Regions from separate parts of the Comamonas guangdongensis genome, predicted to be linked through region 2. Evidence: predicted binding sites of a transcription regulator. Region 2 holds the regulator's gene; each other region holds the start of a gene.
The links. The regulator FNR, encoded in region 2, switches genes on or off when oxygen is low (the NO sensors DNR and NnrR bind a similar motif). The targets are predictions, from matches to a motif close to TTGATNNNNATCAA.
Positions count from the first base shown of each region.

Region 1: the regulator FNR is predicted to act here: its motif matches at 1,576-1,589, upstream of clpB (ATP-dependent chaperone ClpB).
Region 3: the regulator FNR is predicted to act here: its motif matches at 968-981, upstream of AB6724_RS11635 (OmpW/AlkL family protein).

Region 1 covers NZ_JBFYGN010000001.1:151,998-154,243, reverse strand. Annotated here, with positions in the region: gene clpB (ATP-dependent chaperone ClpB) at 1-1,480, opposite strand, end outside; gene AB6724_RS00680 (helix-turn-helix domain-containing protein) at 1,612-2,246, opposite strand, start outside.
Region 2 covers NZ_JBFYGN010000021.1:33,694-35,939, reverse strand. Annotated here, with positions in the region: gene ccoG (cytochrome c oxidase accessory protein CcoG) at 1-29, shown strand, start outside; gene AB6724_RS16545 (FixH family protein) at 110-415, shown strand; gene AB6724_RS16540 (hypothetical protein) at 666-929, shown strand; gene fnr (fumarate/nitrate reduction transcriptional regulator Fnr) at 994-1,716, opposite strand; gene hemN (oxygen-independent coproporphyrinogen III oxidase) at 1,988-2,246, shown strand, end outside.
Region 3 covers NZ_JBFYGN010000011.1:71,648-73,893, forward strand. Annotated here, with positions in the region: gene AB6724_RS11635 (OmpW/AlkL family protein) at 280-885, opposite strand; gene AB6724_RS11640 (DUF808 domain-containing protein) at 1,095-2,108, opposite strand.

The DNA of each region.
Region 1 (2,246 bases), on a different contig from region 2:
CCTTGCGCTTGTATTCGTCGATCTGTATGCGCAGCTGGTCGATTTCCTTGCGGATCTGCTCCGAACCCTGGGCGCTGGCCTTCTCGGCCTTCCAGACCTCTTCAAGGTCCGCGTATTCGCGCTCGAGGTTCTCGAGATCCTCCTCGATCAGCTGCAGCCGCTTTTGCGAAGCCTCGTCCTTTTCCTTCTTCATGGCCTCGCGCTCGATCTTGAGCTGGATCATGCGGCGCTCCAGCCTGTCCATTTCCTCGGGCTTGGAGTCGATCTCGATCTTGATCTTGGCCGCGGCCTCGTCGATCAGGTCGATGGCCTTGTCGGGCAGGAAGCGGTCGGTGATATAGCGGTGCGACAGCTCGGCCGCGGCCACGATGGCCGGGTCGGTGATGTCCACGCCGTGGTGGGCCTCGTACTTGACCTGCAGACCGCGCAGGATGGCGATGGTGTCCTCGACCGAGGGCTCGTCCACGATCACCTTCTGGAAGCGCCGCTCCAGGGCCGCGTCCTTCTCGATGTATTTGCGGTATTCATCGAGCGTAGTCGCTCCCACGCAGTGCAGCTCGCCGCGCGCCAGCGCCGGCTTGAGCATATTGCCCGCATCCATGGCGCCGTCGGCCTTGCCCGCACCCACCATGGTGTGGATTTCGTCGATGAAGAGAATGATGCGGCCTTCATCCTGCGCAATTTCCTTGAGCACGGATTTGAGACGCTCCTCGAAGTCGCCGCGGTATTTGGCGCCGGCCAGCAGGCCCGCCATATCCAGCGACAGCACGCGCTTGTCCTTCAGCGATTCGGGCACCTCGCCGGCCACGATGCGCTGGGCCAGGCCCTCGACGATGGCGGTCTTGCCCACGCCGGGCTCGCCGATCAGCACGGGATTGTTCTTGCTGCGGCGCTGCAGCACCTGGATGGCGCGGCGGATCTCGTCGTCGCGGCCGATCACGGGGTCCAGCTTGCCGCTGCGCGCGCGCTCGGTCAGGTCCAGCGTGTACTTCTTCAGCGCCTCGCGCTGGCCTTCGGCCTCGGCGCTGTCCACCTTCTGGCCTCCGCGCACGGCATTGATCGCCGCTTCCAGGCTGGACTTGCTCACGCCGCTTTGCTTGAGCAGGGCGCCGGCGCGCGTGGCCGAGCCCGCGGCATCGGCCAGCGCCAGCAGATACAGCTCGCTGGCAATGAACTGGTCGCCGCGCTTCATGGCCTCCTTGTCGGTCGCCTGCAGCAAGCGATCGAGCTCCGAGCCCACGCGCACATCGCCCTGCTGCTGCACGCGCGGCAGCTCGCCCATGGCCTGCTCGGCCAGGCTCTTGAGCTGCTGCACATTGGCGCCCGCGCGCTGCAGCAGCGCGCCGGGGCCGTCCGGCTGGCGCAGCATGGCCACCAGCAGGTGCAGCGGGTCGATGGTGGATTGGTCGGCACCCAGCGCCAGGGACTGCGCGTCGGCCAAGGCTTCTTGGAATTTTGTCGTCAGTTTGTCAATTCGCATGGTGTTCAGCTTTCGCTCCAGATCAGAGTCATTGGCAATAATCTGTGAGTGCAAGAGGGATTTTCAAGACCCGAGGCCGCAACAAAGCGCCGTTCTTGCGCCAGATCAAGCCGGTCCGGCGCAAATCACCGTCAAGCATCCCGCTGCAGCCGCAGGAATTGCGTAGGAGTAAATCCAAAATGCTTGCGAAAGCAGCGCAGCAGATGACTGGCGCTGGAAAAGCCGGTCTCGGCCGCCAGCAGCGCCAGCCCCGGCGCGCCTGCCCGGCCCTGCAGCCGCTGGCGCACCGCGCACAGGCGCCGCTGCAGCACCCAGTCGTGCACGGTGCAGCCCATGCTCTGGTGGAACATGCGCGCGAAGTGGTACTCGGACAGGGCCGCAACCTCGGCCAGGCCCGAAAGACTCAGGGCCCGGACATCGGCCAGATGGGCATCCACATAGTCGAGCACCCGGCGCCGCACCACGGGCGAAAGCCCGCCCAGCGGCCGCGCCAGCCTTTGCCGGTAGCGGGGCGCGGCCGACTGCAGCACCAGCCGGTCCAGAATCTGCTGGCTCAGCGTATCGGCGCGCAACGCATCGTGAGGGTCGCTCCAGTCCAGCCGCCACAGGCCCTGGGCCCATTGCGCATAGACCGGGTCGACGGCATAGATCTGCGGCATCAGGGTCATGCTGCGCGGCTCCGCATCCAGCAGGCGCACCGCACGCTCGGCCCAGGCCATGTCGGAGACATAGAGATGCAGAAACTGCACGGGCTCGCGCACCAGCC
Region 2 (2,246 bases):
AAAAAGCCGTGTTCCTGGTGCCGCGCTGAGCGGCGGACTATCATCTGTCCGGCCCGAGTCGACCCTGTGCGACACCGGCCGGGCGATAGCAATTTGAAAGAGGTTTCTCATGTCGGCAACACAAGCAAGAGCCGCCCAGGCGCAAAAAGCTCCCCATCCCGAGGACGGCAAGCCCTGGTGGAAGTTCGCCCATGTCTGGCTCATCATCTCCGGACCGCTGGTCGTGGTGATTGCGGGCTTGGTGACCGCCTATATCGCCATGAGCAAGCCCGATCCCGTGGTCGATCCCGATTACTACCGCCATGGCCTGGAAATCAACCAGCGCCTGACCGAAGCGCAAAAAAGCCTGGCTCCGGCCGTGACCGGCCGCAACCATGCGGCGACCCCGGCCCACGACCATCCTCTGGATCGCTGAGCGTCCGGCGCCACTCCATCAAAGGCCGCTTTGCGGCCTTTGTCATGGCAGGACTCTCAAAACATGAGCGCTCTGCGCTGGTTCTTCATGATTTTCAGGTGATTTGAGGTGGAAAATCAATGAGAGGCAGGCGCTGTAAGCTCTCTAAAACATAGCGGTTCAGGGTTTCCCGCCTTGGTGCATGCCCCCGGTCTGCGATCTCCATCCTTGTGCAAAATGGCATTGCCCCCACAGCCCAAGGAGATTCGTGATGGACGCTCGCAGCTGGATGTGGATTGCCTGGCCTGCCTTTCTGGCCGCGGCGATCATGGAAATGGTGGTTTTTGCGTTTGTGGACCCGCTGGATGCGCACTGGATGGGCGCCCCCCTCGAGTGGTCGCGCAGCGCCATCTATACGGTGGGCTTCTTCGTCTTCTGGCTGGTCACCATGGTGGGCAGCCTGATGACCAGGATGCTGGCGCGCTCGGCGCATGAGCTCAACGGCGGCATAGTCTCCGAGCCCTGGGTGGAGTAGGGCGCCGAGGCCGCAAAAACAAAGCCCGCTGCGTGCGGGCTTTGTGCTTGTGGGAGGGAAGGGCTCAGCTCTGGCACTGCTGGCTGTTGACGATACGCTTGAGCGCGTCGGTGTCGAGAATCCGCAGGTGGCGCTGCTTGACCTCGAGGATGCCGTCCTCGGCAAACTTGGAGAAGGTGCGGCTCACGGTCTCCAGTTTCAGACCCAGATAGCTGCCGATCTCCTCGCGCGTCATGCGCAGCACTAGCTCGGACTTGGAAAAGCCGCGCGCCGACAGGCGCTGCACGAGATTGAGCACAAAGGCCGCGAGGCGCTCTTCGGCGCGCATGCTGCCCAGCAGCAGCATCACGCCGTGCTCGCGCACGATTTCGCGGCTCATGACCTTGTGCACATGGTTTTGCAGCGCCGTGACCTCGCGCGAGAGCTGCTCGAGCTTGTCGAAGGGCATCACGCAGACTTCGGCGTCTTCCAGCGCCACGGCGTCGCAGGTGTGGTGATCGTTGACGATGCCGTCCAGGCCTATGATTTCGCCCGCCATCTGAAAGCCGGTTACTTGGTCGCGCCCATCTTCGGTGGCCACGCAGGTCTTGAAGAAACCGGTGCGGATCGCATACAGCGAGGTGAATTCTTCGCCATTGCGAAACAGCAGCCCCCCGCGCTTGACCTTGCGGCGCGTGGCCACGATTTCGTCAATGCGCTCTATCTGTTCATCGTCCAAGCCCATGGGCATGCACAGTTCACGCAGATTGCAGTTGGAGCAGGATGCTTTGATGGTTTGAAGATTCATGGGGTTTGCAGCAACGGCACACACAGGCTTGGCTTTAGCCGTCGTGCCAGTCATTGACCTCGTAGTTTGAGATGAGATGGATCAAATTGTCGCAGCCCTTGCCTTGGAGTCCCTTGATTTTCGTCAAGGACAGGGGGTTTGCCTTGGGGCACAGTGCAGGCATTCATTCAAAAAACCGCGTTTGCTGCACCTGCCTTCAGACTTGTTGCCTATCCCAGGTCATGAGAGCTCTTTGTTGCAGGCAATGTGAGCGCACCCTGACGCCAGAGTTATGACCGCAGTCACGCCCGAGTTGCTAAGCCGTTTTGATATACCGGGGCCACGCTACACGTCGTTTCCAACAGCCGACCGTTTTGTTGAGGCTTTCGGCCCCGACGACTATATATTGGCGCTGCAGCAACGCAAAGCCCATTCCGGCAGCCGCGCCCTGCCTTTGTCGCTTTATGTGCATGTGCCGTTTTGCGAGTCGCTGTGTTACTACTGCGCCTGCAACAAGATCGTCACCAGGCATCATGACAAGGCCGCAGAGT
Region 3 (2,246 bases), on a different contig from region 2:
ATCAGGTGCCCGCCCCGCAATGGACTGCAGCACCTGGCCGTGAGGCCGGGATTTGTCTGCTGGACCGAGGACAGTCGATGCATGCCCGCTCCGCAGCCGCGAACTTAGAGCGGGCAAAAAAAATCGGTACCCCGCAGCTGCGGAATACCGATATCAAACATACACCCTAGCCTTTGGAGCATGCAGGCCATGCCGGCCCGCCCACCCCGATGCACCGCAGATGCTGCGATGCGTGCCTCATCCCCGGAAGAAGGCCAGGGACGAGATCACTCCTTGCTATCAGAAGCGATAGCCCACACCCACGCCGACCAGCCATGGATCGACCTTGAACTTGGCGTCTTCCAGGCCGGCGCCCGTCACCTTGGTGCCCAGATAGACCTTCTTGACGTCGAAGTTCAGCGACCAGTTCTTGTCCAGCGCGTAGTCGAAGCCGAGCTGCAGCGCGCCGCCGAAGCTGTTCTTCTTGATGCTCACGCCGTCGGGCAGGTTCACGCTGGAGAAATTCGTGTAGTTCACGCCAGCGCCCACATAGGGCTTGAAAGCGCCGAAGTTGGTGAAGTGGTACTGGGCCAGCAAGGTGGGCGGCAGATGCTTGAGCGTGCCGACCTTGTCGCCGCCCAGACGCACATCGTGCTTTTGCGGATAGGTCAGAACCAGCTCGGCAGCGATATTGGGCGTGAAGAAGTAGGACACGTCCACTTCAGGCATCCACTTGTTGTTGATGCTCAGGCCGGCATCGCCTGCCGCGCCGCCGTTTTCGCTGTCCAGATGCACGGCGCGCACGCGCACCATCCAGGGGCTGGTGCCGTCAAACGATTGGGCAAAAGCGGTACCTGCAGTCAGCGCGCTGGCAGCAGCGGCAATCGCGATCAGAGTCTTTTTCATTGGCTTTTTCCTTGAAGAAATTCTGGGGAGCGCCGTGCACTTCCCTTGGCATTGATTGAAACAAAGCCCGCCGGGCTCGGGTTTGTCCCAGGTCAATCCGCCGCTCGCGAAGCGCCATAAAAAAGCGGCCGTTGCCCCATGGCCACGGCCGCAGCGAAGACTGATGCAGCGCAAACCCGCGCCACACCTGCAGTGCTAGCTATATTTCTTCAGTGTACGCCCCGACGCGGGCCCAGCTTGTGCCACAGCTCCAGGCACAGCACCACGGCCGCCCCGATGACGGCACCGACCGCCACATTGACCAGCACCGTCCCCAGCATGGCGATCACACCGCCCATGGGGGTGATGACGGCACTCACCCAATGCTCGACAGGTGCCATGCCATGCACCAGCAGACTGCCGCCGACCATGAACATGGCTGCGGTGCCGACGACCGACAGGCCGCGCATCAACCAGGGAGTGAAGCCGATCAGGCCGCGGCCCAGGGCCTGAGCCGCTGCGCTGCTGCGGGCCATCAGCCAGCCGCCCACATCGTCCATGCGCACGATGGCCGCCACCAGGCCGTAGACAAAAACCGTGATCGCCAGTGCCACGGCGATCAGCACCGCCGCCTGCTCCCAGATCGGCTTGCTGGCCACCGTGCCCAGGGCGATGGCCATGATCTCGGCCGAGAGGATGAAGTCCGTGCGCACGGCCCCCTTGACCTTCTGCCTCTCGTATTCGACGGGGTCAACATCCCTGGCGCGCGCTGCCCGTACCGATGACGGCGCCACGCCCTGCCGGGCCGCAGCATCGGCATCCACCAGCGCATCCTGCGCAGCGTGCGGCGGCTTTTTGTGCAGCAACTCGAGGATTTTTTCCACACCCTCGAAGCACAGAAAAGCTCCGCCCACCATCAGCAGCGGCGTGATCAGCCAGGGCACGAAGGCGCTGATGAGCAAGGCCGCAGGCACCAGAATCGCCTTGTTCTTGAGCGAGCCCTTGGCCACGGCCCAGACCACGGGCAGCTCGCGGCTGGCACGCACACCGGTGACCTGCTCGGCATTGAGCGCCAGATCATCGCCCAGCACGCCCGCCGTCTTGCCCATGGCCACTTTGGTCATGGTGGCCACATCGTCTGCCGCCGCCGTGCTCTTGGCCGCCGCGGTCTTGGTCATCAAGGCCACGTCGTCCAGCAGCGCCGCGATATCGTCGAGCAGCATCAAAAGGCCGGCACCTGCCATCGCACTCCCCAGTTGGTTTCAATGGCCGCCATCATGCCCGCAAACCGCGCAGCGGCTGAGACAGGCAATTGCCCAGCACACAGGCGCTCGGCACGGCAAAGGCTTTGCAGCGACAATGAACGCCCTCATTGAACGGAA